Regions from separate parts of the Cytobacillus firmus genome, predicted to be linked through region 3. Evidence: riboswitches for the same ligand, from Rfam matches in the RefSeq annotation. Region 3 holds a riboswitch; each other region holds the start of a gene.
What was found. A riboswitch is a leader RNA that binds a small molecule or an ion and turns the genes downstream of it on or off. The one in region 3 is predicted to bind cyclic di-AMP.
Positions count from the first base shown of each region.

Region 1 (4,954 bases), 2.4 Mb from region 3:
TACAGATACATCTGTTGGCCGCAAATGATGAAGGTCAGTTCCCGCCCCCATCGCTGTGCCAAAGTCTCCGTGCGATTTAGCCCACACATGTTCTCTGTTCCAGTCATTGACTCCAGATCCATTGTTGAATTTGCCCTGAGAACGGCCGGTATATAAGAGAATGACGTTATTCGGATTAGCCGGGTCTTCGTCTGTTTCACGAAGAGCTTCCCATACATTGGAATAGGAAATTTCAGTATGGTCATCAATGATGTTATGAAGAGCTGATTTTAAAGACTGACCTGTTTTTCCATATGCAGCATCATAATACCCGCCAGGTCCGGGTTCCGGGTCAGTTGCTCCGCCGCCACTATCCAGTTCAAAAGCAGTACCGTCCTTAAGCCCCGGATGAGAAAAATAGGCAGTCAGCGTTCCCGTAACTTTCATTTTCTTTCCCATCAGAGATGGATTCGATTTCAAACCAAAGCTTGAGCGAAAGGAGGATGGGATTTGAACATAAATCATTTTAGCCAAGCTAGTCTCTGATGGACTTTCCGCCAAGGCTAAAGCATAGTCATTTGGAAACCCGCTGATGATAACCGTATTTGCTGCAGTCGGCTGTCCAACCACATAGCCTTGAACAGTTTTGGATGAGTTATTTTGTGCATTGATTCCCTGTGAAACCGAATAAGGTGATGACCAGGACCCATCTCCCCCAGCTGCCTTTGTTATTGAATCTTGGATGGGCTGCATTACAATGAGAATGGCAGCAAATAGAATAAACGATAAAAGCAGACCTTTTCTCTTGCGATTCAGCATTCATTCGCCTCCATAATGTTTTGAAAGGACTTGGAAATCAGAAAAGTCACAATCAACCCTTAGTATAAATGAACACCCTCGGCCATGACATGATGTATTGGTCCCGAAATTTCGCTGTTTTACAATACTTAACAATCGTGTAATGCTTACTTTTTTAGAATGCCCAAATACTCAATCCAAGGACCAACATCTGTCCTGTACCTATTTGCCAATACTCTTGTAATCTGTGTAATATGCGTAAGATCATGAACAGCCCAAGTGGAAATCAATTCCCTGACTCTTACTGGGCCAAATGCAGGGTGAATCCCTTTCTTTTCGAAATGAGTTTCCAGATCAGGCATCCCCCTCAGTGTGGCCAAATTTTTTATTCTAAGGGTCTTAAAGATCTTAAGCTTTTCTTCAAGCGGCAGTTCCTCTGACAAACTTAAATGAGCAAAACGGTCAAAGGGAGGAAATGGCTTGCTTTCCCCTTCCTGCAAAATAAATGTCAGTCGCGGAATCCAATTTTTCTCCTCGCCATCAATCAAATGATCAACCACTTCGGCTGCATTCCACGTGCCTTCCCCTTCATTGCCATAAAGCCATTCTGAAAATAGACCGCTTAGTAATGCATCCAGCGTATCCGGTGTACGTTCAAGAATTTCAATAGCTTCTCTTAAGTTAAAATTCATATATTCGCTCCTTTCAACCTTCACGGCTTTCCTATAATAATTTCTCAAAAGCAGTAATAGTCAGTGAATCATTTATTTTTATTTTTTCAACCTCCCTAAATCCACTTTTCAGATAAAATGCGACAGCTGGAGTATTCTTAGAGCCGGTTGTGACAACCATTTTTTCAATCATCGGCCTCCGTTCAATGTAATTCAGCAGCTCTTGTGCAATTCCCATTCTAAAATATTCAGGATGCACAATGAGTCTATGTATATCTAAAACACCTTTCTCCTGTTTAAACGAAATCACCCCGCATAATTTTTTACCAGTAAAATACCCAAAAAAGGTCTCTCCTGTAATTTGCAGGGTATTAGCAGTATCTTTCAAAGGGGGCAAATCAGGATAACCAATAATTTCAGCCTCAATTTTATACGCGGGAAGCTGTACGCTTAGAACCTGCTCAGCCGCTTTTCGGTCTTTAATATTTATTTCCTTAATCATGATGGTCCCTCTTCTTATATTAGTTTAAAAAATAATTTCTCTATCAAAAATATTTTCCCTCTTTTTTTGGACGAATATAGGCATTCCAATATAAAATGTTAGCTAAAGGGGGACGAATGGGATGAATTTAAACTATGAAGTGATAACAGAAGACAATATCAGCCTTTGCCGGGATTTATGCAATGAGCTGATGGCTTTTCAAAAATCTAAGGCACATATAACACCTGAGCGTTTTGACAGCATGAATTTTGAAACAAGATTGGTTCCATCCGTAAAATCTGCTATACATAATTATATTGTAATTGTTAAGGACGACGAAGAAATCGTGGGCTATGTTTATTCTAATGTTTCACCTAAGAAAGCCTACTCCAATGATTTCGCCACTTTTTTTGATCTAACTTCAGTCAGGAAAGAAAATGTTGGCTGCTTATCACAATTCTTTATTAAAGATGGCTATCGGCAATACGGAATTGGTTCAGTTCTTTTTAACATGTCGATGGAATGGTTAAGTCAATTTAATGATGTGGAAGATTATTTTATTTATGTATCAAATGGAAATACAGAGGCCCTTGAATTTTATAAAAGCAAAGGATTTACTGTGAGTCACGATATTCTGGACGGCTTTATTACAGTTTTGCGAAAATAGGATTATTTTTTCCATAATTCATGTACCCATACTCATTAAAAATATAGTGGACATTCCCATAAATCTTGTTATAATTCAAAAAGAAATTACTTTGAAAAGGGTGCATTATGGGAAATACATGCAGATATGTTGTGAGTGCCACCGGGAAAAACGGGGAGACTTATTATACGCAATGCAAGGATAAAGAGGAGTTAAAAGAGTGGCTGGCTGAACATGAAGACAAGCTGAATAAGAAGGAACTGAAGGTGACGGACAAAAAAAGACACCCTCTTTTGAGCTGGCTTAACTTCTGATCGTATTTGTCCTTTTCTATAAAACTACTATTTTTTTAATAGTAATCATGGATAAGAAAATCTTATGATTTACAACTTTTATGATTATTGTTAATATATTAAAAAAACATTATATTTTTCGCTTAATCTTATTTGAGCGGGGGAACCAATTGTACTTTTTCTTAAAAGTACCTGGGGTGAATCCTTTTACAGGTAGGGTACTCTCAAGACCCGAACCCGACAGCTAACCTCGTAAGCGTGTTGAGAGGGAAACACTGCATCTATGCACAGTGGTTTTTACCTCTGTGTTTTTTTGTTGCCTTTTTTAAGTTAGGTTTATGTTTTTTGGGGGTAATATAGGGAAGGACATTATTTTCTGTGTCTATATTTTACATTTTTTTACATCATTCATTGGAGGAAAGCGTATGAAATTATCTACTAAAATTATTATTGCTTTGATTGCAGGGGGAATTACAGGTTTACTGATTAATTTGTTTGCGCCTGGAATATTTCCTGAGCTTGACAAGTTTGTGTTTACACCGCTTGGAAAAATCTTTTTAAACTTAATCAACATGCTGGTTGTCCCGATTGTATTCTTTTCCATTACTCTTGGTACAGCCGGGCTTGGTGATCCAAAGAAATTAGGAAGAATAGGTGTCAAAACGATATCCTACTTCTTAGTTACTACAAGTATAGCGATTATTATCGGACTAGCTTTGGCATATGTCTTCCAGCCGGGAAATGTCGGGGAATTTGACGTAACAAACGTGGAGTATGAATCTGAAGAAGCTCCGCCTGTCTCAGAGACACTATTAAATATTATTCCGACCAATCCGGTAAAAGCCTTTACGGAAGGAAACATGCTTCAGATTATTACTTTTTCCATTTTTGTCGGATTTGCCTTAACGATGCTCGGCAATAAAACAAAAGGCATTTTAAACCTGATTGAACAGGGCAATGACATAATGATGTATCTTGTTAATCTGGTTATGAAATTTGCGCCATATGGAACATTCGGACTTATTGTTTCTGCTGTTGGAAGCCAGGGTCTCGATGCCATTAAGGCAATGGGACTTTATATGATCGTGGTTGTTCTTGCCCTTCTTGTCCATGCCATTATCACCTATGGCGGTTCAATAGCACTCATTGCAAAAAGAAATCCATTAACCTTCTTTAAGGGATTTGCACCTGCCATGGGAGTAGCGTTCAGTACTTCAAGCAGTAATGCCACATTGCCGATTTCGATGAGTACTGCCCAAAAAAATCTGAAAGTTCCTGAATCAATCAGCAGCTTTGTGCAGCCGCTTGGTGCAACGATTAACATGGATGGAACAGCCATCATGCAGGGTGTTGCCACTATATTTATCGCACAGGTATTCAATGTGGATTTATCACTCACCCAGCTTATCACGGTTGTTCTTACCGCAGTGCTTGCCAGCGTTGGTACTGCAGGTGTGCCGGGTGTCGGCCTGATCATGCTGGCGATGGTTCTTAACTCCGTTAACCTTCCGGTTGAAGGTATCGCATTAATCATTGGTATTGACCGTCTGCTTGATATGACGAGAACAGCTGTCAATATTACAGGCGATGCTGCTTGTGCAGTGATTGTCGCGGAAACAGAAGCAAAAAAAGAGGCTGTTAAAGCCTGATCAAAAAATAACACCGGTTATCCGGTGTTATTTTTTTCGGAGCTCTTCCTCCCCTTCTTCATTCAATTTCATTGCTTTTCTATGATAGTTTAGTATAATTAGATTCATAACCATCACGTAACAGTTTGGAGGAAACCTCATGGGGCTGAGAAGTTAAGAATAGGAGAATTGGCTGAAAAAGCAAAGGTTACGAAGAGAACGATTGATTACTATACTTCCCTGGGTCTTTTAGAAGCAGAACGTTCACCTTCAAATTATCGCTATTATGACCACTCCTCCATCGAACGTATTGCTTTCATCGAGAAATGTAAAGCGGATGGTTTGTCATTGGAGGAAATCAAGAAAAAAGTCATCAGCCAATTTTCTGAAGAGGTAGATGTTCTTGAGCTAAGGCTAAAAATTCAGGATCTGGAGGAGGATGTAACGAAAGCACTTTC
Region 1 is NZ_CP098323.1:3,046,624-3,051,577, forward strand. It holds gene NAF01_RS15395 (endonuclease) at 1-798, opposite strand, end outside; gene NAF01_RS15400 (DinB family protein) at 945-1,469, opposite strand; gene NAF01_RS15405 (GNAT family N-acetyltransferase) at 1,501-1,950, opposite strand; gene NAF01_RS15410 (GNAT family N-acetyltransferase) at 2,072-2,596, shown strand; gene NAF01_RS15415 (hypothetical protein) at 2,704-2,889, shown strand; cyclic di-AMP (ydaO/yuaA leader) riboswitch at 2,999-3,143, shown strand; gene NAF01_RS15420 (dicarboxylate/amino acid:cation symporter) at 3,294-4,517, shown strand; gene NAF01_RS15425 (MerR family transcriptional regulator) at 4,686-4,954, shown strand, end outside.
Region 1: linked by a shared signal. The riboswitch ahead of NAF01_RS15420 (dicarboxylate/amino acid:cation symporter) and the one ahead of NAF01_RS03395 (cation:dicarboxylate symporter family transporter) in region 3 are both predicted to bind cyclic di-AMP.

Region 2 (12,398 bases), 2.4 Mb from region 3:
ATAAGGCTGAATATGTTTAAGAAAAAAATGTAAATGGTATCAGGATTAAAATTACCGTTAGTGTAATAAAAATCATAATTATTCATAAAATGAACTCTGTTTAATTCCTCTTTTCCTAACAAATTAGTTAATTCTTTATCAATAAGAAAATAATTTCGGTCATTCTCCACAAATAAAACATGTCCGCCGCATCTTACACCAGCCGTTATGTATGAGACCGCATTTTGAAGATAGCAATCCATTTGATCATAGTGATAAAGAATATGACCTCCGTTTGACTTTTGCAGATTATCAAGTAAATCTGTTAACAATTCATTCATTGATAAGTCTCCTTATAACGAAAAAATGTTTGATGTACTTTAACGCTACTCACTCCCAGCTGCTCTTTCTTTATTATATCTAAAAATTGAAAAAAATGGGTGTGTTTTCTCCAGGTTTGCGGTCCACGGCCCAAATAAAAACTCGAGGTAAGTTCCTCGAGTCTGCTGCAATTATAAAATATTATTCATTCTTCCACTTCCGCCCCGGCTATTTCATCAAAGTTAATTTTCTCCAGATCCCCGCTCTCCAGTTGCAGATGAATTTTTCTGCTGATGCCATCCAGTCGGTTTACCCTTCCTTTGTATTCGAGGAAAAATCCTTCCCGCCAGACTTTTACTTTCAAAAGATAAGCAAATTCCATTGCATAGTGAATTTTGTTTTCATATTCCTCCAATTCATATTCATCAATGAGCGGCTTGTTTTGCGCCATTTGATCTCTTTCCAGCTTTCTTAGCATCGCCCGGTGTTCCGGCATGAAGTGAGCAGGCTGCCATTTTATTTTCCCTCTGTCTTTTAGCGGCATAATAAATCCCTCCATATTCTATTATAGAACATTTGTTCTGTTTTAAAACCTAAAAAACAGAAAAAGCTTAAGTTGGTTCATTTGGATAATAAAAGTACGAATGGTAAAATACACTTTAACTCTCAAAAAAAAGATTGGTGAAACAATGAAGCAGCTTCAAATCCAACACCGATGGCTTGGACGCTTGCTGGCGTCCGACCCCGGCCTGATCCGTTTTCAAAAAGCCGGACGGGCCACATTAAGTTTAATGGCTTCGGTATTTACAACTCTATTTCTTATGCAATTGGGTGGGGCAGATGCCGCTCTCGCCCTTACTCCGGCAATTGTTTCCGGAATGGCCGGCATGCTTGGCATCATGATTGTGATGGATGACTCTAAAAAAGGGAAAATGCTCACAACCGGCATCCTTGGATTTTCAGCAATGGCAGGGGTATCAATCGGTTCACTGCTGGCAGAAAGCACAATCTTTACCGATATTTCAATGGTTGCATTAATATTTTTAAGCTTTTATTTGACCCGCTTTGGTGTCCGCTATTTCTCATTATGCATGATCGCATTCATGACACTTTATTTCTCATCTATTCTGCAATTATCAGCCAGCCAGCTTCCTTCCTTTTACTTCGGGATCTGGATTGGGGTCGCGTATGCTTTCCTGTTCAATTTCATTCTTTTTCAGGACACCGCGAAAAACCTGAAAAGAAGCATCCGCTCCTTTCATTTCCAAAGTAATTTTACCTTCAATCTCTTAATTGAGGGAATGCAGGGAGAGCGTATGACTGCTCATCAGCGGGAAGAATTGCGGAGAAACGTGCTTAAACTCCGGGATTATGCTGTAATCGTTTCAGAGTATATCAATGAGGATGATGTGCAGAAATTATGGCAAGGGCTGACTCCATCCCAGCTGAGGTTATATATATTTGATACAGGCATGCTGATTGAAACCCTGACTGACTCCATCCGGAACTTAAAAAAAGCGAATGCCCTTGACATAGAAGAGCTGAGAAACCTCCTGGTCTGGGTCACCCGCTCTCTCCGTGACGCTGAAGTTCTTGCCCATCAATATGAAGAACAAAATCTTCGTGAAGCAGAGCTTGCTGTACAGGCACTTCGCCTGCTTATTATGGATTTGTTCAACAGGGAAGACAAACCGGCAGGATGGCTTTACTTGATCAGGCGGATCGAGTCCCTTGCAAACCATGTCATTGAGGGCGGCATAACTATACAGCAGGCGCTTCATAAAGTAAAAGACAATGAAATAGAAGTATCTGAAGAGACGCCTGATGAAGATGAATCACCTAAGGAAGATAAGAGCCTCAAACTTTCCACCAAAAAAGCGTTTCAGGCATTGACTGCTGCCATCATATCCATCATTGCTGGACAGATTCTTTCGCCTGACCAGCCTTATTGGGTTCTTTTAACAGCCTTTATCGTTCTGCTCGGAACCGAATCAATCGGGCGCATTTATACAAAAGGTTTTCAGCGGTCAGTTGGAACGATTATCGGGGCAGTGATTGGATTTACGCTTGCCAGAGTGGTCAGCGGCCATTCTGTGCTGGAAATTACGCTCATTTTTGCAGCAGTTTTCTTCTCTTTTTATTTATTTGAAGTCTCTTATACATTAATGAGCATGTTTATTACGATGCTGGTCGCTTTTATGTATGACCTTTTACTTGGCGGAATATCATTCTCCCTTATCAGTTCCAGGGTTATCGATACGATTGCCGGTGCCGGCATTGCATTCGGCGTATCTCTATTTATTTTTCCTAAAAAAACGAAGGATAAAGTGGCCGATACGATAAATGATTATCTTCAAGAACTGAAACCGTATGTCACGGCATATGTGCGAAGCTTCCGGGAAGATGTGAATGTTAAGGAGCTTTCAGGCAAAGGCTTCTTATTGGATCAAAAGCTTAAAACCATAAACGTCGAAGCGCAATCGCTGATAAAAAAACCCGGATCTCCGCGCCATGCTGACGTTAACAGATGGATCACCCTTTTTTCAGCCATCAATTACTATGCAAGACATCTGGTGGCTTCCTCCTACCGGAAAGGATTCGACTATCCTGATGAGCTGGTCGATGTTTTCACAAGAATTGAGGAGAAACTTGAATTAAATATTGAAACATTAATGGACCTGATTAAAGAAAGCGGAGACGGCACACTTGTCTATAGTCTGGACCGGGAAAGAGAACAAATTGAACGAATGGCACCACCAAGGCAGCAATCCCAGCGTGATTTGATTCATCATCTTTATTTCGTCTGGAGAATCAACAAAGCGATTGTGGAATTGGCAGAAGAGCTTGGTGCAGGGAAGGAGCAATAATGCTCCTTCCTCTTTTATTTATATAGAGATTTATAATAGTAATATGGAGGATATGAGTAATAAGGATAACCGTAATATGGGTAAGGGTAACCATATCCGAATGGCGGAGCTAAGGCACTTCCCAAAAGCAGACCTCCCAGGAAAGGAAACCCGAAGCCAAAACCGAACGGCCTGCCCAATCCAAATGGTCTTCCGAATCCTAACGGTCTCCCAAAACCAAACGGCCTGCCAAACCCGAAAGGTCTCCCAAAACCAAATGGCCTCCTCAAGTCATCATCTGGGCTAATCTGCATTAGTCCATTCACTTCATTCTGCATGTCCAGTCCTCTTCAGGATAAATTGCAGTATTAGAGTATGCAGATATTTATTTTAAGAGTAGGCTGTCACCTAGTCAGAAATTCAAATACACCGCAAAAAAAGAGCAATGCCCGAAAGCATCACTCTTTTCATTTCTTTATCGCAGTCTAACGGGCAGTAAGACCCCCACTTCAAGACTCAGAGGAATCAAAGGAGGATAAGTGGGGGTCAAACTGCCCGTAAAGGCCCGATTGGTTCAACTAACAATCAGTGAACCCCCCACTGATTGAAGTTTCACTTTATTTTGAGAAGCCGCAGGCTATTCAAGGTGACCAGCAAGGTTGCTCCCATGTCCGCGAATATGGCAATCCATAGGGTCAGCCAGCCCGGAACAACCAGCAATAAAGCCAGTGCCTTGATTCCAAGTGAGAACGTGATATTCTGCTTGATGATCCTTAACGCTTTTTGGCTGAGTTTAATCGTATAAGGCAATTTGCTCAAGTCATCTGACATTAGGGCAATATCTGCTGTTTCTAGTGCTGTATCTGTTCCGGCACCGCCCATGGCAACCCCGATAGACGCAGCAGCAAGAGCAGGCGCATCATTGACGCCATCCCCGACCATTGCCACACTTTGATGGCCGGCACGAAGTTCTTTAATAACAGCCAGTTTATCCTGCGGCAGCAAATCCGCTTTAATCTCGGAAACGCCGGCTTGCTTTCCGATCTCCAAAGCCGTTCTGTGATTGTCGCCTGTCAGCATAACCGTTTTAATTCCCATATCATTTAGTTTGCTGATGACCGTTTTCGAATGCTCCCGTATTTCATCTGCAACAGCTATTAATAGCAGAATTTCGCTTGCTGTCCCTAGAATCATAACGGTTTTACCCTGGGTCTGCAGATCTGCTATTTGCTTTTGAATAGTGCTTTCCATGCCGCTATGAAGCTCCTCAAACAGATTGGGGCTGCCGGCATAGTAGAGGACACCATTTACTGCGGCTTTTACTCCCTTTCCGGTAATAGAGGTGAATTCCTCTGTGTCCAGCCCGGTAAAATCAGTGCCCATTTCTTCTGCTTTTTTCATGATTGCTGAAGCAAGGGGATGCTGTGACCCTTTCTCTATGGCAGCCGTGACTTTGAGGAGCTGTCTTTCATCACCTTTAATAGTGATGATGTCTGTAACTGCAGGAACACCTTTTGTTAATGTGCCTGTTTTATCAAATGCAATCGATTTAAGCGCCCCTGTTTCCTCCAGGTGGATGCCGCCCTTAATCAGGACACCGTTTCTTGCTGCATTACCGACGGCCGTAACGACGGCTACCGGTGTAGACACGACAAGCGCACACGGACAGCCGACAACGAGTGCTGCTAGCCCCTGGTAAATCCATTCGTTCCAATCCCCGCCAAACAGCGGAGGAACAACCGCTATTAAAAGTGCTAAAACAATGATGGCAGGCGTATAATACCTGGCAAATTTATCGACAAACTGCTGGGAAGGCGCTTTTTCCGCCTGTGCTTCTTCAACTAAATGAATGATTTTAGCGATGGTGGTATCTTCAGCATGCTTTGTGACTTTTACTTCAAGCAATCCCTCTTCATTTAGTGTACCTGCAAAAACCTCATCACCTGCAGTCTTAACGGCAGGCACGCTCTCTCCTGTAATCGCTGCCTGGTTCAGGGAAGAGGTTCCTTTCAAGACCACGCCATCCATGGCCAATTTTTCTCCCGGCTTCACAATCATGATGTCACCAATTTGAATATCATCCACATGAATCCGCATTTCTTCATTGTCCCGTTTGATCAATGCTTCTTTAGGGGCAATGTCCATCAATGATTCAATGGACTGACGCGCTTTTTCCATTGAGAAACGCTCAAGGGCTTCACTGATGGCGAAAAGGATGACAACCATCGCTCCTTCTCCCCACTCGCCAATGATCGCTGCACCTATAATAGCGATCGTCATCAGGGTGCTCATGTCAAAATTCAATCTTGCAAGATTTTTGAAGCCTTTCAGGAATAAAGTATAACCGCCTATGATTATAGCTGCTGCATACCCTGTGATCGGGTATAGATGATCCTCTCCATACTGTTCGCTTAAAAACCAGCTGATAATGAGAATAAGAGCTGATATATAGACTTTATAATTTGATTTCTGCTTCCAGAACGGCTCGCGCACAACCGCTTTTTCATTCTCGGCACGCAGCTTCAGATTTTCGAAGGCTCCGGCTTTTTCGACCGCCTTCATTGAAGCTGTCCCAGTAACGGTTATTTTGGAAGCTCCGAAATTCACATTCGCATCTAAAACGCCATCCAGGCGTTTCACGTTCTCTTCGAACGTCTTGGCACAGCCTGCTCAGGAAAAGCCCTGAACACGGTAGGTTACCGTCTCTTTCTCCGCAATTCCAGCTTGTTCAGACATTGGCTTTCACCTCATTTCTGTGTTCAAGTGCAATCATCATTAATTGCCTGATATGATCATCATCCAATGAATAAAAAGCCAATTTCCCTTCTTTCCGGAACTTAACAATTCCCTGCTTATGCAATGTCCGCAAATGGTGGGATGCCGTTGCAACTGTTGCGCCAATGATATTGGCAATATCACAGACACATAGCTCTTCATCCCGGGTTAGTGCATAAGAAATTTTTGCCCTGTTCTCATCAGCAAGAGCCTTAAATAATTGGGCAGCACCTGAAAGATCTTCCTTCACCAGTTCCCCCTGAATGCGGTTCACTTTGTCTTCATCAAAGCAGTAAATTTCGCATGTATCTTTAGAGCCCAATTTTTTCTCCCCTCATTATTCAAACATTCATTTGAATATATTATACCTCGTCTGTGAGCTTATTCAAACAATTATTTGAATATTGTATGAAAAAAGGAACCGGATTGCTCCGATTCCTTTTATTTCTTTACTTCTTCTTTCAGTTTTATTAATAATTCATCCGAATTCTCCGCTGCAATCAATTTTCCGTCCACTACAGCATAGGGAGACAGCCTGCATTCTTTGCATTTGCTCTGACATTCGTATTCTTTATAAATAATATTCTTCTGGCTCAGGAATTGATTAAATTCAGTTAAATTATCTTCTTTTAAAAATTCATCCAGATTCCGCTGGCAAAATTCAATTGAAGATGTTTTTTGCTTTGAGAATAGTTTGTTGATGAGTTTCACCTTATCAAACTTCCTTTTGGTTTTTCTTTTAAGCTCTTTTCCGTATAAATTGTTGTCCGCCCTTGCCGGCATCCACCATATGGGGAGGGAAGAAATCAAAATGAGGCTTATATTCTTCACCCAATCCATAGTTTAAGATCTGGAGGCATTCGCCATTTTCTGCCGGATAACCCATCAATTCGGCTATCCTCTTTTCGATCCTTTCGACCAGCTCATTTTCCCTGAAGCGGAAAGCCATGCTCCTGCTTGTTCTGCCGGAACCTGCCCGTTCAACTCCCGAACCCGTATCCACTACACGGGATGGCTGCAGGCGGCTCCTTGAAAGACTGATGAGCTCATCACATTCTCCTGAGCTGAGCACAGAATCCAAGTGGAGGACAAACGGCTTTTCATTCCTGGAAAGCACTTTGACGTCCCTGTCATCGGCATGCAAGATGTTCCCCTTCCTGCCTATTTCTGGGACTTCATAATTATATCGAATCTGCTGCCCTTCTGTCGTCCCAATTGCTTCATTTCCAACAATTTTAAATAAAGTCTCATAAGCAAACCGGCTATCAAATCCCTTCTTGATCAAAGCATTTGCAAGGGAAATCGGACTCACTTCATTTTTTAGCGCACCCGTAATCCATTCCTTCAGTTCGTCTGATATCTGCATAACCTTAGCCATCATCGTCCCCCTGTATGACTCACTGAAAATACCCGTCGGCCTAAAAATGGAAATATATGTATTTTATTATAAAAGGAACTGAATCGATTTAGATGCATGAAATTTGGTATTCGCACTAGCATGGCGATCTTTTTCTTTTCGCTGTACTCTTTTTCGGCCTCATGACCGCCTGATGACGAACAATTCCCCCCAACTGTACTAATCTCCGGCTTCAAGCTTCACAAAAAAACAGGAAGAGCATCCCACTCTATCCTGCACAATCTCAATTTTTTTTACTTATTACGTCTATATTTCTTCTTATTTTTAAATCATCATCTACTCATCCAATCATGATTTTTTCTTCAGCATATTTAAAATTAGCTTTTTCTCTTCTTCTGGCAAGTGCGAAAGCAAGAGTTAAAGGACCCACTCTGCCAGCAAACATCATCAAAGCAATTAATTGTTTTCCTAATGGACTCAGTTCAGGAGTTAAGCCAAGAGACATCCCAACTGTGCCGAAAGCGGAAATAACTTCAAATAAAAGCATATTCAACGGTGCATTCTCTGTCAAAGAAAGAAGAAATAGAACCAGTGCTATCAATCCCATAGAGTACACTGTAATCGTAAATGCCCGAAAAATTAATTCCTTAGGGATTCTTCTGCCCATCAGATTAACTTCTTCATCTTCTTTAATGAGCGCTCTGACAGCAAGCAGGATCAAGGCAAAAGTTGTTACTTTAATGCCTCCTGCGGTTCCGCCTGATCCTCCGCCAATAAACATTAGAAGCATGGTAATAAGCTGCGAGCCCATTGTCAGCTCACCCGTATTAAGCGAATTAAAACCAGCTGTTCTTGGAACGACTCCGTGAAAATAAGATCCTAACAGTTTTTCCTTCATTCCCAAGTCACCAATTGTCGCGGGATTATTGAATTCCAAAAAGAATATGAAAACTGTGCCTAAAATATTAAGAATCAGTGTCATCAGCAAAACCAATTTCGTATGGAGAGAAAGTTTCCGTAAACTTTTATTGATTTTTAAATCAAGCAGCACGATATAGCCAATCCCCCCAATGATGAACAGCGAGCTTAACGTCATAATGACAGTAAAGTCCCCTGCATAACCGGTGACGCTGCTAAAGTCGCCCATTATATCAAACCCTGCATTATTAAAAGCTGAGACCGAATGAAAAGCCCCATAGTATAAAGATTGTGGAAACCCAAAATCTTCAGCCCAGCGAACACCCAAAATGATTGCACCAATTGCTTCTACAATCAGAGTAAAAGCCACCACAAATTTTACAAGACGTACCATCCCTTCAATTGTAAGCTGATTTAATGATTCCTGTATCATCAGCCTCCCCTTTAAGCCAATAGTTTTCCCAAGCATAATGGCAATGAGAACTCCAAAGGTCATAAAACCAAGTCCGCCTATTTGTATAAGCGCCATAAGAACTACCTGGCCAAAAACCGTAAAAGTTGTTTGTGTATCTACGACGACTAAACCTGTCACACATACAGCAGAAGTTGCTTCAAATAATGCATCAATAAACGATAGATGATGCCTGTCACTAGTGGAAAAAGGCAGCATAAGCAGCAGGGTGCCAATCGCTATTAGTATTAAAAAGCCAACAGACAAAGCCTGAGCAGGATTCATCCTGATCCAGGTGCCGGGCCGCTTAATTCTTCTACTCCTTCTGGTTTCTTTGTACATGGTCCATAATCTCCTCATTTAGATGGTAAACATAATTGAAAAGCTTAAACTCCATGCCTCTCAAATCTGCCAATCCCTTTATTGTGTCCCATTATAATCAGGACATCTCCCTTTAAAATGACCTCTTCAGCGGGCGGAGTAACGATTATTTCCTTCCCGCGCTGAATCCCCACGATATTACAGCCATACTTAGCCCTTATATTCAATTCTGATAGAGATTTGTTGGCAATCTTATTTGTAGCCACAATCTCCACCATACTATAATCTTCAGACAGCTCAATATAATCAATCATCTTTTCTGAAACAATATGGTGGGCAATCCGCTTTGCCATATCCCGCTCCGGATGAATCACACGATCAACGCCAATTTTTTCGAGCACTCTGGCATGATACTCATTATGTGCCTTCGCCCACACCTTTGGAATTCCCAATTCTTTTAACAGCAATGATGTCAATATGCTGGACTCAATGTTTTCACCAAATGAAACAAATGCATGATCAATATTCTTAATTCCCGTCTGTTTAATCGCAGCTTCATCAATACCATTGATTTGAACGGCATATGTCACAAACTGTGCGTAATGATTCACTTTCTCCTGATCCACATCAATCGCAAGCACTTCCACACCCAATTCATGAAATTCCTTTACAAGACTGCCGCCAAAGCGGCCTAATCCAAATACTGCATACTGTTTTTTCATTGAAGAAATTCCCTTCTTTTAGAAAAATGAACACAAAAAGACCACTCTTAATTTAGAATGGCCAATGGTTTCCATTAACCCTTCTCTCGATTTGGCTTACGGAGTTAGCTGTCGGATTAGGGATTGAGAGTATCCCTTCTTAGCTTTAATATGCTAAGATTCACCCCAAGATAAACAAGGTTTATCAAAATTGGTTCCCCCGCTCAAATGATTCAGCAAAAAGGTTTGCTATGAAATTAATAAATATAAATTACTCCCATGTTTATCTCTTGTCAATCTTTTTTTCATAAAGCTTTGTTTAAAGGTATATTAATTTTTGAACAAAAGAAAAAGACCTCCTTATAAGGTCCTTTTGGTCATTCCTTATTGAACTGGCACACCCGTTTGTTCAATAAGGTAATGACAAAATGTTTAATCCTTTATATGTAATATTAATTAAATTGTAACTGAGAAACAAAGTAACACAAAGCCAATAAGAAGCAACCAAGAACGAATAGATTGAAAGAACATCCATCGTTTTCTTATTTCCTTCCAAGCAGCGGGTGGGTTATCTCCATCCCACTGTTTGATTGCCTTGTTAATAGGAACATTATATCTAATAGTTATTATTGTTGCTAAGATGAACATTCCAGCAGAAGAAAAACGGCTTGCAAGCTCGATTGTTCCAAGTTCTTTAGTAAATACTGCAAAGGATAAGGTTAGAATGACACTTACAGGCATTAATATAGGCATAATACGTCCATATGTTTTCAGGGAAGCTTGTTCAAAAAATATATGTTGCTTTTGAGGTAAATGACGGATAACTGGATGCACTAAAGCGTATGAAGTAAACTCAGCACAAGCAGTAAAGCCCGCTATCAACAAAGTAATAAAACCTAAGAAATCCAATTTAACATCTCCTAATAATTGAGTTAATAATTTTATTATCATTATACAAGTATTGAACAGTTTTAATTATATTAGGAATAAGTTTTTTTAACTATTCTCTCTCAATAAAAGAAGCGAAAACGGCTGCCCCGTTTGTTTTAAAAAAAAAATCAATATTATTTTCATCATGGCCTTTCACAAAAAAAAGAAACGGCTTTCAGCACCGCCTCCCTAACTGATTATATTCCCTCTTTCAAAATGATTCATTTCTGTTAATTCAATCATATACTCATAGTTGTCAATCCTTTTTTGAAGAGTTTCCTTTTCACTGTCTGATGCAGCCTGACCGTGCATTTTAATCTCCAGTTCTTGTTTTGCAGCTTCAAGCTTCTTCTTTATTTCTAAATAGTTCATTTTCAGCACCCTTTCGCCTTTTATAAAATTTGAAAGGAGGAATGAAAACGCTTTCCCCTTAATTTAATTATAACCGTTTAACCCCCTTATTCATTTCAGAATATATTGATAATTTGTGAAATATTAAAGTACCTAGAACGGCAAGCAGGTCAGATATCATGGAGAAATAATAGAATTAACATTCGGAATCGAGTATGAATATGAATTCGCAATTATACTCGATTTTTTTTTGAGAAACAGCAAGCAACAGGTAACTTATATTAATATATAGAGAGAAGCAGAAGAGGTATCCTAGAAAGGGGGAAAATATGAATATACAAGAAATAATACATCAGCTAATGGACAATAACATTTTCCATTCAAAGCCAACTTATCATGAACAATTAAATGGTGGTACGGTAAGTGAATTGTACCTTCTGCATTTTGAGGATATAAAGTATGTCATTAAGAAAAATGAACCACAAATTATTAAATCGGAGGCAAATTTCCTTAATGATTACAAGAAGACTGATTTATTGCCAAAACTTTTATTCGTTGAACCATTATACAAGTACATCATTTATTCCTTCATTGAAGGCACTGCCAATTATGTTAGAAAAAACAAAAAAGAAACCCTCCAAACACTGGTGCAAGGGCTTTTAAATCATTACAAACCCGTTGAAAACAGTGAAGGCTGGGGCTGGGCGGATCAGCCATCAGAATCTTGGCAGAGTTTTATACTTGATAAAATCAATGAAGCAAATAAAATTCTCCATTCACGATTAGATACTAGTCATTATAATATCGTACTGGAGCTTGCTGAAAAAAACAGCCAATGCAAAGAGCCATTTTTACTGCACGGGGATTGCGGAGTACATAATTTTATTTTTCGTAATGGAGAATTAAGTGGTGTAATTGACCCGACGCCTGTTATTGGCGAGCCGTTATATGATTTAATATATGCTTTTTGTTCATCCCCAGAGGAACTAACAAAAGAAACCCTTCTTAGTGCAGCAGCCTTTTTGAAATCTAAAACTGAAATAAATCCTTCTGTTTTATATGAAGAGGCACTAGTTGGTTTATATCTTAGAATGGCAACTTGCATAAAACATCATCCAAGTGATTTTCAGGAATACCTTGAAGCCTGGGATTACTGGGAGGAAATCGTAAAAGACATTAATCATTATTAAGCATTCATTGAGTACTTTATTGGAATATGTCACATACAAAAAATAAAGCTCAAGAGCCATATGCTCCGAGCTTTTTTGTGTGTATTTTACTGTGCTAATTTACCTGTGAATTAAAATGCTATTTTAACTGAATTATTTACTAAAACGGATAGTGCATTATTCCCATATCGCAGATGCCCACTCAGGATGATCTATAAACGGATTGCGGTTATGCTGGTAATCAGAGTAGATGATTTCGTTTCTTCTTCGTTCTTTATC
Region 2 is NZ_CP098323.1:3,033,959-3,046,356, forward strand. It holds partial or broken gene NAF01_RS25080 (MEDS domain-containing protein) at 1-320, opposite strand, end outside; gene NAF01_RS15335 (YolD-like family protein) at 506-844, opposite strand; gene NAF01_RS15340 (FUSC family protein) at 990-3,167, shown strand; gene NAF01_RS15345 (hypothetical protein) at 3,182-3,484, opposite strand; gene NAF01_RS15350 (heavy metal translocating P-type ATPase) at 3,759-5,882, opposite strand; gene NAF01_RS15355 (ArsR/SmtB family transcription factor) at 5,875-6,243, opposite strand; gene NAF01_RS15360 (DUF1450 domain-containing protein) at 6,363-6,632, opposite strand; gene NAF01_RS15365 (prolyl 4-hydroxylase family protein) at 6,661-7,299, opposite strand; gene NAF01_RS15370 (TrkH family potassium uptake protein) at 7,619-8,989, opposite strand; gene NAF01_RS15375 (potassium channel family protein) at 9,034-9,690, opposite strand; cyclic di-AMP (ydaO/yuaA leader) riboswitch at 9,769-9,918, opposite strand; gene NAF01_RS15380 (anthrone oxygenase family protein) at 10,126-10,578, opposite strand; gene NAF01_RS15385 (DUF3896 family protein) at 10,789-10,971, opposite strand; gene NAF01_RS15390 (phosphotransferase) at 11,280-12,140, shown strand; gene NAF01_RS15395 (endonuclease) at 12,297-12,398, opposite strand, start outside.
Region 2: linked by a shared signal. The riboswitch ahead of NAF01_RS15375 (potassium channel family protein) and the one ahead of NAF01_RS03395 (cation:dicarboxylate symporter family transporter) in region 3 are both predicted to bind cyclic di-AMP.

Region 3 (12,398 bases):
TTGTTCCAGTAATTCCAAAGGAACAACTCCTTCCGAATAAGGAGTATATCCCGCTAAAGTGGTTGCCACAATATCAACTCCGGCTTTTTCAGCTGCCAGCGCTTCTTCTAATGTAGAAATATCAGCCATAAACAGCTGGTCCGGGTACCTGGCTTTCACTTCTGCAAAAAATCCCTGAAAACTTTTTCCATCCGGACGGACTTGCTTTGTTGCATCAAAAGCAATGATATCCACACCTTCCTGATACAGGTCATCTACTTCTTTTTCCGTTGCCGTAATATACACTCCGCTGCCGGGATAATCCTTTTTGATAATCCCAATGATGGGAAGATCGACCTCCTTCTTGATTGCACGGATATCTTTCACGCTGTTTGCTCTAATTCCGGAAGCCCCTCCTAGCTTTGCCGCAAAAGCCATCTTACTCATAATATATGAATCATGAAGCGGCTCATCTTCAAGGGCCTGACACGAAACTATTAATCTGCCTTTTATCTTATCTAATACATCCATAATACCTCTCCTACCTGTCATTCCTTTGATGCTTCCATAACGGCAATCATCCCTGCACACAAGAAAATGCTCAGAAAACGTTTTCATATCGTCACTATATCACCGTGATATTTTATTGTCAATTTTATTTTTAAAAATGACAGTTTATTATCAAAATAAATGAAATTTATATCATTGTAGAATCCGAGTCAAACAAAAAAATGCAAGATTCTTATTTATAAGGAATCTTGCATTAGAATCTATTTTAATTTGTATTAAATGATTTCAGGATCTCCTTCATCTAAATTTTCAACTATACCGCTCTGACTTTCACAGTAATACGACCCCCTCTTTCATAGTTGAGTATAATCTCGGCTGCTTGTTTACCCATAACCTAACTGTCTATATTTACAATGTTGCACATATCTTCAATATCAGCCTTAATAATGGTCTTCATCCTACTTCTCCATTATCAGTAATATCAAGGCAGTTCTACAAAAATAGCGTTAATCCCTTCCCGGATTAACGCCTCAATCAATATGAGTGCACTACTGACCCTTTCTCTTTTTACTTAGTTTTTCACTGAACCTAAACTCTCAGCGAGCCGCGGAACCCCCTTGCAGCATAGTAGGAATCAGCTCCATTGTGATACACAAAGACCGTGTCGTAGCGGCGGTCACAGAAGAGAGCCCCGCCAAGTTTTCTGATATGAGCAGGTGTCTGCACCCAGCTCGATGTTTTCTTATCAAAAGCTTCAAGCTCCTGGAGCTCCCGGTATTGCTCTTCCGTTAAAAGCTCAACGCCCATGGCAGCTGCCATATCCATCACACTGTTTTCCGGCTTATGTTTTTTCCTTGCCTCCAGCGCTTCACGATCGTAGCAAAAACTTCTGCGGCCCTTAGGACTTTCTGCTGCACAATCATAAAATATGTATTCGCCCGTCTCTTCATCATACCCGGCAACATCCGGTTCGCCGGCCGTTTCTTCCATTTCATTCAGCGACCATAATTTCTCAGGATTAGCCTCAAGCTTAGCTTGTACATCTGCCCATACCAGCCCTTCATGCCTGTGCGTATTCTTCTCAAAACGGGCCTTCAATGTTTGCAGCAATTCATCCCGCTGTTCTGGTGACAGCGCCTTACTTCCCTGTGTCATATGAGTACCTCCCTTTTTTCTTCATTATAATATAATTATGACCCTAAAGGGCTAGTTGATAAAAGCTGGAGCCGCATTTTACTTTTCATATTTGGCTGTTTCGCCGGTTTCCCCTTTTTTTGTTTGCTGCTGCTCTTACTTCGGACTTAAACCCGGCGTTTTCCCCTTCCTGTGTCCGAACCTGCACCTACTTCAGACTCAAACCCGACGTTTTCCCCTTCCTGTGTCCGAACCTGAACCAACTTCGGACTCAAACCCGGTGTTTTCCCCTTCCTGTGTCCGAACCTGAGCCAACTTCGGACTCAGACCCGACGTTTTCCCCTTTCTGTGTCTGAACTTAAACCAACTTCAGACTCAAACCCGGTGTTTTCCCCTTCCTGTGTCCGAACCTGAGCCAACTTCGGACTCAAACCCGTCATCTTCCTCTCCCTGTGTCCGAACCTGAGCCAACTTCGGACTCAGACCCGACGTTTTCCCCTTTCTGTGTCTGAGCTTAAACCAACTTCAGACTCAAACCCGGTGTTTTCCCCTTCCTGTGTCCGAACCTGAACCAACTTCGGACTCAAACCCGGTGTTTTCCTCTTCCTGTGTCTGAACTTAAACCAACTTCAGACTCAAACCCGGTGTTTTCCCCTTCCTGTGTCCGAACCTGAGCCAACTTCGGACTCAGCCCCGAGGATTTTCCCTTCCTGTGTCCGAACCAGAACTATCCTGCTCCACAAAAAAACACTAACAAACGATACCATTTGTTAGTGTTTCCAAATCTATTATGAAGCTTGTTGTTCAAATCTTTCTTCTGCTGGAGGGTTGAATTGCCCTTCCCACTTCGCAATAACAATTGCCGCCAGTGAGTTCCCCACCACGTTAACTGCTGTGCGTCCCATATCAAGGATACGGTCGATGCCGGCAATAAAGGCAAGGCCTTCTGCAGGCAATCCAATGGTACTGAATGTCGCCAGCAGCACCACAAAGGATACGCCCGGTACACCCGCCATTCCTTTCGATGTAACCATCAGCACTAACATTAGCGTAATTTGCTGTCCGATGCTTAATTCGATCCCAAACATCTGGGCAATAAATAAAGAGGCAATCGCCTGATATAAAACAGATCCGTCCAGGTTAAAAGAATAGCCTGTCGGAATAACGAATGAAGAAATATGTTTCGGGCTTCCCGCTTTCTCCATTTTGTCCATAATTCTTGGAAGAACTGTTTCCGAGCTTGCTGTTGAAAATGCCAAAATTAATTCCTCTTTGATCATCTTCAATAATTTAAAGATACTGAACCCGACAATTTTGGCCATGACTCCCAGAACAACTAGAACAAAGAAAATCATCGATCCATATACAGTAAGCGCCAGCTTGCCTAATGGAATCAGTGAGGCGAAGCCATACTTGGAAATCGTAACACCAATTAAGGCAAATACCCCGATCGGCGCATACTTCATAAATAGGTTCGTTACATAGAACATCGCCTTGGCTGTACCTTCGAAAAATCTCAGAACCGGCTTTCCGACATCTCCAATTGCTGCGATTCCGAGTCCAAATACAACAGCAAAGAAGATAATCGCCAGCATATCGCCTTCAACCATGGCTTGTACCGGATTAGTAGGCACAATATGCAAGAATGTATCCGCTACAGACTTGCCTTCCTGCTCTTTATTGGTTTCGACATAGCTTGAAATGTCACTTTGCTGCAGGCTGTCCATATTCAGGCCGGCACCTGGCTGAAATACATTCCCGGCGATTAAGCCAACCACAATGGCAACCAACGTCATGCCGATAAAATAGGTCAATGATTTACCGCCAAGCTTACCAACGGATTTTAAATCACCTACACCAGCAATAGCAACGATAATCGTGGATAGTACAATAGGAACCACAATCATTTTAATTAAACGGATGAACAGATCGCCAAATGGCTGTAAGGCACTTTGCGCTGCTTCATTACCGTAAAAGATACCGCCAACCACAATCCCCAGGACAAGACCGATAAAAATTTGAGTGGCTAAACTTAATTTAATTCTTTTCATCAATTACCCTACCTTCTTGTTTAGTTTTAACATGCTGCGCAGGCAAGGGAAACAAAGCTGATCTCAAAAAAAAGAAAATCGACAATTGTCAATTCACTCTGATTCATATTATCTTCTGTTTCCTTAAACGCTGACGAGGTTAGCTTTCGGGTTAGGACTGCGGAAACAGTAAGCCCTTCCATCTTTCGGATTCACCCCGTGCGGAAACTCCGCCGTAAATAATGGGTCCCCCGTTCTTAAAATAAGATTAAGCATAGAACACTAAATCATTATATTATCCCAAGATAATTTTTGTAAATAGTTAAGTATTCCCGGTATAAAACAAAAAAGCACTTGGCTCCACCTGCGCCAAATGCCATGATAGCCACACATGCTATCCCCGCTACATCTAAATTAGCATCTTAGTATTAAGAATATTGAACGGGCTTGTAAACTTTTCTTAAATATCAGGTGATAACGAGGGCATTATAATATCTCAATCAATATGCAATAAAAAATCCAGCATTTTGCTAAATGCTTCTTGTTCTGATTTTGCATCATACTTAGAGGAATAAGGATCACTGAATCCATGTTTCCCGGTAAATTTATATGCTTTAATTTTCTTTTTCTCCAAAGCCAATACTAACTCATCAACATTAAAAGATTGCTCTTCTTGCGGAAAAAATAGCATGGCAGGACTCCGGGGTGTCACCTCTAAATAGTCCCTAATCCTTGAACCATAGTATCCAACTATTCCATCCACACAATCTTCCTCGCTGCACAGCCAGGCAATAGTTGCACCTATACTAAATCCAATGATATATATTGTTTCGTATTCATCTTTAACATCCAATAACAAATCTTTGACTTTACGTGCCGCTCTATCGAAACCAACATGTTCCATAAAGTGATGATAAGCGTCTTCCTCTTGAGAATAATCAAAAGGCATCTCTCGCTCTAATAAATTGGGGCATATCACTTCAAAATTCTGCTTGGTTAACAATTCGTAAAAACTCTTTATATGTTGATTTATTCCATAGATTTCGTGGATTACGATGATTAAAGAATTAGAATTTCTATCATAACTATGTCGCTTATTCTCCATATTTCTTCACCCAATCATTTTTACACTATATTCCATTAAAAGGTATTCTATATTAATATGAATTATTCCTCCAGCCTCAAAACACCCTTTTAAAACAAAAAAAAGCCGCCTAATTGGCAGCCCGACTTTAAGCAATGCACCATTATAACATTAAACACACGCTTCATATTCCCTTTTGATCTTATGAATGATCGTCTGAACAGGCAAAATCTCGTTAATTTCATGGACTCTTGCCCCCGCAAATACGAGACCATTCTCACAGTCCCCCTCCATGGATGTGACCAGAGAATCCAATGTGCAAAAGCGGTAGGAGCAGTTTTTCAGACAATCGATGCATTTCTTGATTTTCACCTTTTTATTGTCAGATATTTGTTCAGTAAAGTTATTCTTAATGGCACGGCCTTCCAAACCTACGGTGGTTTTCACCATAACGATATCTTCCTGTTTGGCTTGTACATATTTTTCCTTGAAGGATAGGGGTGCATCACATTCTTGACTTGCGACAAACCTGGTTCCCATCTGAACACCGGAAGCACCGACACGAATGGCATGCGCGATATCTTCTCCTGTCATGATTCCCCCTGCAGCTATGACAGGAATCTTAACAGCATCCACGACTTCTGGCAAAATATCGAATAACGGCCTTTCGGTCCCTAAATGTCCTCCCGCCTCATTGCCCTCTACGACAACAGCAGAAGCACCCAGCCGTTCAGACATTTTGGCAAGCCTTGCAGATGACACAATCGAAATGACCGGTGTCCCGGATTCTTTGCCCCAATTGTACATATCTCTAGATATTCCTGCACCTGAAATAATGAAATCCACCTTTTCCTCAATGGCAGCCTTCATTTTTTCAGCAAAATCATTCATGGCAAATAAAACATTCACCCCAATATAGCCCTCACCCTTGATAGCTGCCCTGGCCTTTCGTATATGAAGCCTCAGCTCTTCAATGCTAATTCCTGTTCCTGAAATAATTCCAATCCCCCCGGCATTCGCAACCGCTGATGCCAGGCCGCTCAGCGAAATCCCTACGCCCATTCCCCCTTGCATAATGGGAAACTCAGGCGTCATATGACCGATTTTTAATTGTGGAAATTTCAAAAGAACTACCCCATTTCATCGCCAATTTATTTCTTCTTCATTATTGGACGAATGGGGTTAATTGAATAGTGACAAACATAATACCTGGTACTAAAATCAGGTGTTATTTCCGCGATATTCACAGAATGTTCAATAATTCCCAAACCAGAGACTTATCTGGAATCACCACCGCTGCTAACCATAAAAAGATTTTATCTGCCTCTTTGAAATATACGATGTAACAGGTAAGCTAAACCTAAATAAAGGATCATGATTGAAAACACTTTATTTATGGAAAGCTGTTCGATCAGAGGTGTGTGCGTTGAACGATCCGAAGAAAAGATAGACCACCAACTTGGTTCGGGGAATAGGACAGATACTATAGCCCAAATGCATAAGGAACATAACACCAAAAACCAATATAATTTCATAAGCTCCCCTCTTTTAGAAAGCAGTACTAATATCTTTGAGTAAAAACCGTTTATAACAGCTACATTGACAGTAACTGCTTCACCAAACACCGATTTAATTGAGCTAACAGTCTTTTCGGACAAAACGGATAGGTCATCTTCTAGTCCGTTTTTCTTCGTTTCTAATCTAATTCCTCTATTTTTATGTTATCAGTCATCCAATCTACTAAATCGTTTGTCTGAAGTTCGATATTAAAAAAAAAACGTTCTGCATTCCCCCCTATCATCATACTGGATCAAAGTTGTTGTGATCCCGTTGAGATTTACCGGTACGCTGATAAATCCGAAAGCAGTTATATACCTAAAACCTTTCTGTTCCCTCCACATTCGGGGTCCAAAAATAAATTATGAAAAAGCAAAGAAATCACCTTTTTATTAAGCTCATTACCTGCATATTCAATAAAAAAGCAATTTCTCCTTTGAAGGCCTTTTCCGGGGTGCTCATTCAGCCATAACAAGAAAGTTAATGATAGATAGGTGGTATGGATTCTGCTTGTTCATTTTTCATGGAAATATGCAGCTCTTTCTTAGAGCTGATAGAGGCAAAAAATATATCCCCTAATACGGAGATCCCTTTTCTGGAAAGCTCCCGTTCGAGCCAGTCCCTATCCAAACCTAACTGCTTAAGTACCGTGTTGTATACCACTCCCTCAACAATCACTGGAAAAGCTATTTGATTGGAACTCTCGGTAATGTTCAAATCTCCAAGGGTTGCTGGCATTTGTGAAGGTTTTAATTGGACACTTAACATACCGCTTCCTTCGAGCACCCCCATCTCCACATTCTGGATATCAAAAATATTTTTCTCCCTAAGCATTTGAAGAATGTTATCGATCGTATAGTTAGTCCTTCTTAAATTGGCCTGAAGCAATTTCCCCTTATAGATGACAATCACCGGTTCGAAAGTAATCAATTTTCCTATTTTCCTGTTCGAAATTTTTACTTTCCCGATGATTCTCTGAAAGATGCCGATGGCAATAATGGCAAACCCAGTTTCCAGATGTCTGACAGACGGATCTGCGATATCCGCCCCAGCCACAGCACCTAGTATAAGAATAACCAGGTAATCGAAGATCGGAAGCTCCCCTATCGAGCGTCTTCCCATATAAAGTGTAATAAAAAGAAATAGAGGCAGAATGGTAATAATTCTTCCTAATATAAGAAGACAATGATAAAAAAAATCACCCATATTTTACTCCTTTTGTTGTATAGTTGTTCTTATCTTTTCGGTCTCTGAAGGAGATTATACGGCAGAAAGGGGCCTTCGAAAGGATTTTGACCATCGCAGCATAACTAAATAAAATGAAACACACCAAATTGGAGGCCTTTGTTTGTTGAACTTATGTTTAGAGTGGAGGAGCAACACTTTCTTCATGGCTGCCCGCATGAGAAAGTGCCATTTATATCAAACTTTATAAATCACTTATAGGACAGGAGACTACAATATGGATATTTTTATTCGGCAAGAACTCCCTGCAGACTATTATTCCACGCAAGGAATGATCAAAGAAGCTTTTTTAAATGAAGGATACAGCGACAAGACAGAACATTTCCTTGTTAAAAGAATCAGAAATTCAGACGCATTCATTCCGGAGCTTTCTTTAGTAGCGTTAACCCATGCTAAGGAGATTGCGGGTCACATACTTCTATCAAAAATCACCATAGGTGATGGTGAAAAAGCTGCAGATTCTCTGGCACTTGCCCCGGTTTCTGTTGCTCCGGCTTATCAAGGAAAAGGCATCGGCAGTCAATTGATTCGTACCGCACTTTACAAGGCAAAAGAGGCCGGATATCAATCCGTAATCGTTCTGGGCCATAAAGATTACTATCCAAAGTTCGGCTTTAAGCCAGCCAGCCTTTGGAATATCCAGGCCCCGTTTGAAGTGCCTGATGAAGTGTTCATGGCTCTGGAGTTAACAGAGAATGCTCTTAAAAATACTGCCGGGGTTGTTCATTATTCAAAAGCTTTTTCAGAATAAGAGGCTGGATAAAAAAAGAGCTGCCGATCAACAATCTTAATCGGCAGCTCTTGTATCTATTAGTTGATAAGGGCATTGGAACTTATTCTGTAAATTCCCAAGCAGGATTCCAGACCACTTCCCACAAGTGTCCATCTGGGTCTTGAAAATATCCGGAATATCCACCCCAAAAAGTCTCATGGGCTTGAACCGTAATAACGGCACCCGCACTCTCTGCCTGTTTCATTACCATATCTACCTCTTCTTTACTCCCAACATTATGCCCAATCGTAAATTCAGTTGTCCTTTTTCCTGTCTGGTTCATATTGGTATCATGAGCGATATCTTTTCGATTCCAAATTGCCAGTTTTAATCCAGATTGCAGATCAAAAAATGCCACAGCACCATGCTCGAACTCTCTTCCTACTATGCCCTGTGTTGGAAGCCCAAGACCAATTTGATAGAAATGTAAGGACCTTTCTAAATCATCTACACCTAATGTGATAACTGAAATCCGCGGTTTCATATAAGACCTCCCAATAAACTTGCAAATCTTTGCGAAGAAAAGATCATAAAGCATCATCATTCATTTATATCGTAAATCAATTGATCGAATAATTCCCCATCCACATAAAGCAAAATGGCCCACTCACCCTTTTTGGGAATTTTAACAGATGATGGTGTATGGGCATCCGCCCCGTTGTTTGGACCATATGCACGAATGGTCCATCCCATGCCATTTGTTAAAATGGGATGAACTGTTTGCGATTCTTTATGAAAGCCAACGATAGTCAAGTCTGCATTCTCAACGCCCCATAAATGCCACATCCACTTTTGGCCGTTTAAACTGGGCATATCAGCGCCAATCACACCGGACTTGTTTTCATTTCCAATTATGCCCCTGCTGCCGAACTCCACAGCTTTTCTCTTCCAATCAATAGTGTCAAAATCGCTCTCTTGAACAAAATCCGGTATATCCTGAGGCAGTGTAATAGGGTCATCCTTAGCTTTTTCTGCTACACTGACCACTACATCCCCATAGGATTTGCCATCCAGATACACTTCAAACTTCCACAGGCCTTGGTAAGGAAGGGTGAATGTCGTCATGAACCGCTGCAAACTTGGGTACCCGGGAGAAGGTTCTATTATTTTTTGCTGAGATAAGACTTGTATTCTTTCGCCAGTTTCTTTATGAAAGGCAGAAATAGAAAGCTCTTTTCCTTTATACGTGTTAAAAGGCTCCTGGAAACTAAAGATATAGCCATAAGGCGTTCCAGCTTTCAGATAAGGATCGGGTAATATGCTGAATATCATCTTTTGATTCACCTTATATTCATGCCGGATGTTCCATTCACCAGCCGTACCGCCATGTATCTGGTTTTGATCCTGCCTGACCCATGTCTCAGTTGAAACCAAGAAAGCTAAGAGGCAGATGGCAAAAGTGGATATGGCAAATATAACGAATTTATGAGGCTTTTTTGTTGGCTTCTCTCTTCTATCGGAATGGAGCGCTTTTCTAATATTCATTTTTTGAAATTCCGTAAAGTGCTCGCCCTTGTGAGTTGTCGAGTCCATTGCCCGCCGCAGCTGCCTAAGCTTGCTCTCCATTGTATCCCCGCCTCTCCATCATTTTTTTTAACTTCATCCTGCCTCTGCTCAATCTCGTTTTAATCGTATTTTGGTTTACTCCTATTAATCCCTGGATCTCTTCAATCGAACATTCTTCATAATAATAGAGAGTAACAACTTCCCGATACTTCACAGGCAAAGACAATACACAAAAGGAAAGAAATTCTTCCTCGCTGCGCTTCAGCAGCTCCTTTTCCGGAGGTAATTCCTTCGATGAAAATAAAGAAAACAGGCTCGAATTAAGCACCACTTTCCGAAATGCATGACTCTTCAAGATATCCTTTGATCTATTAATAGCCAATCGATAAATCCATGATTTAAAGGAGGTCACTTCATCGATTTTGTCATAATTTTGGTAACATGTGATGAATACATCTTGAACAATATCTTCAGCCAGCTTCCAGTCTTTCACATAGTTATAAGCAAGCTTCGTGAGCCGTTCACCGTACTCATCCATTATCAACTCAAGCCAAACTTCACGATTTTCTAATGAATCATCGTCCCTGATCTTTCTCACACACTCCCCACCCTATTTTCACTTTAATGCTAAGACGACTGAGTTGAGTAAAGGTTTCATTTTTTTAAAAACCTTCGTCCTTAAATCCCATCCCTAATTGCCTCTTATAAGACCTGTTTATTCAAAAGGCCTTTTTCATATAAATTGTTGTTTTTCGTCTATCAATGCTGCCCGTTGATTTCCGCTTCAGGATGCTCAGCAAACCGCGGGGCAGGCGGTGAGCCTCCTCGACGCTGTGCGTCTGCGGGGTCTCACCTGTCCCGCTACTCCCGCAGGACGTTGAATCAGCTTCCTTGAGTAAACACCGCACGAAGAAAATGCGATTGCATTTTCGAGGATCTCGCACCTTCCGCTCCAATCAACTCAGTAAATAATTTACCAATAGCAACAAACCTTGCGAAACAACCATTCAAAAAGAAAAAGCCACCTGGACTGGCAGCTGCGTTTGTTAATCATTTTCCCTCATTGAAAATAAATAAATAATTGCAATGGTAACGGCAATTATTGAAGTGATTACAGAATATCGAAAAATAGTAAAAAAGAACTCAGGATATGGTGTTATTATACTTGAAGTCATACCATCAACATCTGTTGTGCTTTCAATTCGCTTCATAAAGGCGACCAATAAGAAAAAGGAAACAATAAATGAATAGATTCCTGTTTTAACTATGATTTTCTCCATGAAATCCCCCTAAATTGACTCATTATTTTATAAAACTCCAGTTATATAAAATTACTGAAATCCGCCTGTGTCCTTATTATCTCCCATTAAATAATTTGAACTTTCCCCTGGCTTTGCGTTCGGATTTGTTGGGGGAAGAGGGTTATTATTGTTTCTCCTGCGTCTCCAATCAATAAACAAAGCAAATAATATAATTCCTGCAATAAAAATTACTAACCACCACATAGGTTCACCCCTTATTTTGAAAGGCGCCTTTATAGATAAACAACTCTCAGTTTAAGAAAAGATAAAGAAGCAGCGCAATCATAATATTTGGCAGGCCAATTAAAACTGAGCCGATGCTTGTTCTTTTCCGCTTTCGTTTTTCGTCAGGAGAATCATGTGCTTCCAAGCCTGCCCTCATCCGATGGGGACCAGCTATAGAACCTGACATAAGAACAGACATGGCTATAAAAAATAATCCAATGGCTCCTGTCACTAAGTAAGTCTTACTTAATTCCCAAAAACCAAGTGATAATAAAACACCAGTTATTGAGAAAACGATCCCGATAGTTAGATGTTTCAACACACCAAACCTCCTTTATTACTAACTATACGGCTGAAATCTTAAATTGTTTCAATTTTTAATTTATTATGAATACCAATGAAGAAAAAAGGGAGCTCCTCTTCGGAACTCCTTTCTAAATAGAATTAATATAATCTTTAATCACTTTACGATCTGGAGGACTTATATTCGAGGGAATCTCATGGACATGAAAAAAACGCAAATCTTTAACCTCTTCGCTATCCATTGTAAGTTCTCCATCATAGTTGTTGCAGATATAAGCGGTGATGACATTATATACTTCATCACCGTGCGGGTATTTATAGTAAAATTCTTCTCCTGAATAAATATTAAACAACTGCAGATCATTTGCTGTTAACCCAGTTTCTTCCAACAGCTCTCTCTTAGCCACCTCTTCCAATGTCTCTCCAGGCTCCAGAGAACCTCCCGCCAATGCCCAACAGTTATTATCCATTCTTAACTGCAGCAACAGCCTGTTATTCTTATCCAAAACGATAACACTTGCCCCAGGAATAACAAGAGGACGGCTTCCAACTATTTTTCTTAAATCCATTACATAACCCATAGTAATCTCCTATATATAAGACTTTCCTAACCTTATTCGCTGCGTGGAAAGGAAATCCTTTAAACAATATGGAATTTTATGTTAATATATAAATAACTAACAGGCAATGATTTCATTAACGAAAGGAGGATTTTTATGAGCCCCAATAATAAACACACCACAAAATCATTA
Region 3 is NZ_CP098323.1:620,846-633,243, reverse strand. It holds gene NAF01_RS03405 (N-acetylmannosamine-6-phosphate 2-epimerase) at 1-510, opposite strand, end outside; gene NAF01_RS03400 (DUF4256 domain-containing protein) at 1,078-1,644, opposite strand; gene NAF01_RS03395 (cation:dicarboxylate symporter family transporter) at 2,412-3,674, opposite strand; cyclic di-AMP (ydaO/yuaA leader) riboswitch at 3,788-3,938, opposite strand; gene NAF01_RS03390 (dienelactone hydrolase family protein) at 4,150-4,758, opposite strand; gene NAF01_RS03385 (NAD(P)H-dependent flavin oxidoreductase) at 4,909-5,862, opposite strand; gene NAF01_RS03380 (DUF421 domain-containing protein) at 6,775-7,500, opposite strand; gene NAF01_RS03375 (GNAT family N-acetyltransferase) at 7,757-8,290, shown strand; gene NAF01_RS03370 (VOC family protein) at 8,373-8,795, opposite strand; gene NAF01_RS03365 (DUF4871 domain-containing protein) at 8,852-9,877, opposite strand; gene NAF01_RS03360 (sigma-70 family RNA polymerase sigma factor) at 9,861-10,415, opposite strand; gene NAF01_RS03355 (hypothetical protein) at 10,864-11,097, opposite strand; gene NAF01_RS03350 (hypothetical protein) at 11,149-11,322, opposite strand; gene NAF01_RS03345 (DUF5316 family protein) at 11,369-11,665, opposite strand; gene NAF01_RS03340 (NUDIX hydrolase) at 11,778-12,227, opposite strand.